2 regions of the Streptomyces sp. NPDC058872 genome follow, and region 2 is predicted to be linked to the other one. Evidence: predicted binding sites of a transcription regulator. Region 2 holds the regulator's gene; the other holds the start of a gene.
What was found. Region 2 encodes HrcA, which represses chaperone genes, less so after heat shock. Its sites were predicted from a motif close to TTNGCACTCNGNNNNNCNGAGTGCNAA; they were not measured.

Region 1 (2,389 bases), on a different contig from region 2:
CTCACCCCCGGGGGTGGTTTAGGGCAGCTCGATCCCCAGGTCCCAGCCGTCCTGGGCACGGGTGCACAGGCAGTCCCGGTCCAGGGTCGCCGGGAGCGCCGACACCGCGTCGAAGAGCACCCCCCGCAGGCGTTCCACGTTCTCGCCGAACACCTGCAGCACCTCGGTGTGGGAGACGCCCTCGCCCGTTTCGGCGCCCGCGTCCAGGTCGGTGACGAGGGCGAGCGAGGTGTAGCAGAGGCCCAGTTCGCGGGCGAGGACGGCCTCCGGGTGCCCGGTCATGCCGACGATCGACCATCCGGCGGCGGCGTGCCAGCGCGATTCGGCACGGGTGGAGAACCGGGGCCCTTCGACGACGACCATGGTGCCGCCGTCGACCGGCTCCCAACCGCGCCCCCGGGCGGCCTTCACCGCGACCCGCCGCCCGTCTGGGCAGTAGGGGTCGGCGAAGGTCACGTGGACGACGTGGGGGACGGCGCCGTCCGCCCGGCGCTCCCCGTCGAAGTAGGTCTGGGCGCGGCTCTTGGTGCGGTCGACCAGCTGGTCGGGCACGACGAGCGTGCCGGGCCCGTACTCCTCGCGCAGCCCGCCGACGGCGCAGGGGCCGAGGACCTGTCGCACGCCCACGGAGCGCAGCGCCCAGAGGTTGGCGCGGTAGTTGATCCGGTGCGGGGGGACGCTGTGGCCGCGGCCGTGCCGGGGCAGGAAGGCGACCCGTCGGCCGGCGACCTCGCCGAAGAACAGGGAGTCGCTGGGGCTGCCGTAGGGGGTGTCGACGGACACCTCCGTGACGTCCTCCAGGAACGAGTAGAAGCCGGAGCCGCCGATCACGCCGATGTCCGCGTACGCGTCATGGTTCGCCATGGCGGTCACTCTATGCACGGGGTCCGGCGTGGAGCGGCCGAGGGCCCCGTCGCGGGGTGCGACGGGGCCCTCGGGAAGTCCGCGGGGCAGCGGTCAGGCTGCGGAGCTTCCGGTGCTCGACGAGGACGTCGAGGAGGAGGAAGCGGACGACGAAGCGGCCGGCTTGGCGTCCGAGGACGAGGCGGACGACGAGGTCGACGGGGTGGTCGAGGACTTCGACGAGGCCGGCGAGCTGCTGGACGAGGAGCCGCGGCTGTCGTTCCGGTAGAAGCCGGAGCCCTTGAAGACGATGCCGACGGCCGAGAACACCTTCTTCAGGCGTCCCTGGCAGCTGGGGCACTCGGTCAGGGCGTCATCGGTGAACTTCTGCACCGCCTCGAGGCCTTCGCCGCACTCGGTGCACTGGTACTGGTAGGTCGGCACTTGACTTCCTCCTGGCACTCTCACTCGATGAGTGCTAACAATTTTCCATAGTAGCGGCTGCGTCCAGCCGCTCGGAGTAACATTCGTCACCTGCTTCGCCGGCGGTCGGGGCCCGACCGGTCGCCCCGGGGGCCCGAAGGCCCGCGCGGAAGACCGCTTTCCGACAGGCCCCGCGAGGGTCACCGCGGTGTGTTCTCCCGGGGGAAGGGCGAGCGGTTCGACTTCATGCGCTTCCGACCGTGACCGGTGTGCGGTCCCTCGTGCCCCGGGCGATCGTGCGGGTCCCACGGGCCGGCGCGAGCCGCGACCGCAGGGCCAGCAGGGTGGCCAGGGCGAGGGCGGTGCCGGCCATCGGCACCAGGAAGCCGGCGCTGGCGCCGTGGGCATCGGCGAGGCGTCCGGCGACCGTGACGGCCGCGGCCTGGCCGAGCGCGACGGCGCCGGTGAGCCAGGTGAAGGCCTCGGTGCGGGCCGTGGCCGGCACCAGGGTTTCGACGATGGTGTAGCCGGCGATCAGCGCGGGGGCGATGCACAGGCCGACGACCAGGCCCAGGGCGCCGAGGAGCAGCACCGAGTGCGCGGTCCACAGCAGGGAGGCCGCGACGGCGAGACCTGCGTAGCCCAGGACCAGGCGCCGGCGGGGGCCGGTCTTCCAGGCGATGGCGCCCATGGCGATGCCCGCGAGCATGTTGCCGGCGGCGAAGATCCCGTACAGCAGGCCGTTGGCGCCGGGGTTGCCGATCTCTTCGGTGAAGGCGGTGAGGGAGACCTGCATGCCGCCGAAGACGGAGCCGATGCCGAGGAAGGCGACGATCAGGACGCGGACGCCGGGGACGGACAGGGCGGAGCGCCGGTGTTCGGCGGTGGCTGCGGTGGGCCGCCCGTAAGCGGGCTGGGTGGCGCGCTGGGCGGCGAAGAACAGGCCGCCGACGAGGGTGAGGGCGGCCTCGGCGATCAGACCGGCGGCCGGGTGGACCCCGGTGCACAGGGCGGTCGCGAGGACGGGGCCGACGACGAAGGTGAACTCGTCCGTCACGGACTCGAAGGCCGCGGCCGTCGACATCAGCGGCGTCCCGTCCAGCTTGGCGGCCCAGCGGGCCCG
Region 2 (2,389 bases):
CTTCGTCTTCTTCCAGGGGGGCGTCAGGTCCGGGTCGTAGCTGCGCATGGGCTCGATTCTGTCCGGGGCACGGGGCACGGGGCACGGGGGCGGCCGGGTGGGCCGCCCGCCCTCCGGAGGCGGCCGAAAGGGCGTCAGGTCCACGTGCGGGCCGCGCACTTCGGGTGACGTTAGGCCACGCCGAAGCGGCGTGCCAGTTCATCGCGCTGGCCCCGCACGAACGCGGCGTCCACCACCGCCCCGTGGCCCGGTACGTACGCCGCCCGCCCGCCGCCCAGGGAAAGGAGGCGGTCCAGGGCGTCCGGCCAACGGGACGGGACGGCGTCCGGGCCCGCCTGGGGCTCGTCCGACTCCTCCACCAGGTCGCCGCAGAAGACGACCTCGCGCGAGCCCGGTGCGCAGAGCGCCAGGTCGTGCTTCGTGTGCCCGGGGCCGACGTTCGCCAGGAGGACCTGGCGGTCCCCCAGGTCGAGCGTCCACTCGCCCGAGACCACGTGCCGCGGGGCCACCAGGACGTCCGCCGCCTCCGCAGCCGCCACCGGGTCCAGGCCGTGTCGTACCGCGTCCGTGCGCAGGGCTTCCCGGTCCCTGGCCCCGCTCAGCAGTTGGTCGCTGCCCACCGCGCCGAACACCTCCGCGCCCGCGAACGCGGCGGTGCCGAAGACGTGGTCGAAATGGGGGTGCCCCAGTGCGATGTGCGTCACTCTCCGGCCGCCGGTGAGCCCCTCGATCTGCGTCCGCAGCTCCGCGCCCTCCGCGAGCGAGGAGCCCGTGTCGTACAGCAGCACCCCCCGTGAGCCCAGCACCAGGCCCACCGTGGCGTCCCAGCCTGGCAGTCGTCGCCGGCCCACCCCGTCCGCGAGCCGCTCCCATCCGTACGCTTCCCAATCCACGTCCATGGGGCGACGCTAGCCGGTGCGGGCGCCGCCTCCTTGCCAGGAGCGATGCCCGCCGCCGTACACTGGCCGGGGAATCGCTGGCACTCGGACAGGGGGAGTGCCAAAAGCGGAGCAACCGGAACGACGACGACAGGCGGAGGTGCGCACGATGCTCAGCGAACGCAGACTCGAGGTCCTGCGCGCCATCGTGCAGGACTACGTCGGGACGGAGGAGCCCGTCGGCTCCAAGGCGCTCACGGAGCGCCACAAGCTCGGGGTGTCACCCGCCACCGTGCGCAACGACATGGCCGTCCTGGAGGAGGAGGGCTTCATCGCCCAGCCCCACACCAGTGCCGGTCGCATCCCGACCGACAAGGGCTACCGGCTCTTCGTCGACCGGCTCGCCGGCGTCAAGCCGCTGTCGACGCCCGAGCGGCGGGCGATCCACAACTTCCTGGACGGTGCCGTCGACCTCGACGACGTCGTCGGCCGTACGGTCCGTCTGCTCGCGCAGCTGACCCGACAGGTCGCCGTCGTCCAGTACCCCTCGCTGACCCGTTCGACCGTCCGGCACGTGGAGCTGCTCTCGCTGGCCCCGGCCCGCCTGATGCTCGTCCTCATCACGGACACCGGTCGGGTGGAGCAGCGCGTCATCGACTGCCCCGTGCCCTTCGGCGAGACCTCGCTCGCCGATCTGCGGGCCCGGCTCAACAGCCGGGTCGTCGGTCGTCGGTTCGCCGACGTCCCGCAGTTGGTGCAGGACCTTCCCGAGTCCTTCGAGGAGGCCGAGGACCGCGCCACGGTCTCCACCGTGCTCGCGACCCTCCTCGAAACGCTCGTCGAGGAGCACGAGGAGCGGCTGATGATCGGCGGCACCGCCAATCTCACCCGCTTCGGACACGACTTCCCCCTGATGATCAGGCCCGTCCTGGAGGCACTGGAGGAGCAGGTCGTGCTCCTCAAGCTGCTCGGCGAGGCCAAGGAATCCGGCATGACCGTACGCATCGGGCACGAGAACGCCCACGAGGGGCTGAGCTCCACGTCCGTCGTCTCGGTCGGCTACGGTTCGGGCGGCGAGGCAGTCGCCAAACTCGGCGTGGTCGGACCGACCCGCATGGACTACCCCGGAACGATGGGAGCGGTACGCGCAGTGGCACGTTACGTCGGACAGATCCTGGCGGAGTCGTAAGTGGCCACGGACTATTACGCCGTGCTCGGCGTACGCCGCGACGCGTCCCAGGACGAGATCAAGAAGGCGTTCCGGAGGCTCGCGCGCGAGCTGCACCCGGACGTCAATCCCGATCCGAAGACGCAGGAGCGCTTCAAGGAGATCAACGCCGCCTACGAGGTCCTCTCGGATCCGCAGAAGAAGCAGGTCTACGACCTCGGCGGCGACCCGCTCTCGGCCTCCGGCGGGGGCGGTGCGGGCGGTGGCTTCGGGGCGGGTGGCTTCGGCAACTTCTCCGACATCATGGACGCCTTCTTCGGCACGGCCTCGCAGCGCGGTCCGC

Region 1: the regulator HrcA is predicted to act here: its motif matches at 1,299-1,325, upstream of ACFW22_RS24655 (FmdB family zinc ribbon protein).

The regions. Positions count from the first base shown of each region.
Region 1 is NZ_JBHYMK010000042.1:62,354-64,742, reverse strand. It holds gene ACFW22_RS24660 (S-methyl-5'-thioadenosine phosphorylase) at 19-864, opposite strand; gene ACFW22_RS24655 (FmdB family zinc ribbon protein) at 958-1,287, opposite strand; gene ACFW22_RS24650 (MFS transporter) at 1,511-2,389, opposite strand, start outside.
Region 2 is NZ_JBHYMK010000034.1:15,168-17,556, reverse strand. It holds gene ACFW22_RS21760 (DUF3097 domain-containing protein) at 1-48, opposite strand, end outside; gene ACFW22_RS21755 (MBL fold metallo-hydrolase) at 171-899, opposite strand; gene hrcA (heat-inducible transcriptional repressor HrcA) at 1,048-2,067, shown strand; gene dnaJ (molecular chaperone DnaJ) at 2,068-2,389, shown strand, end outside.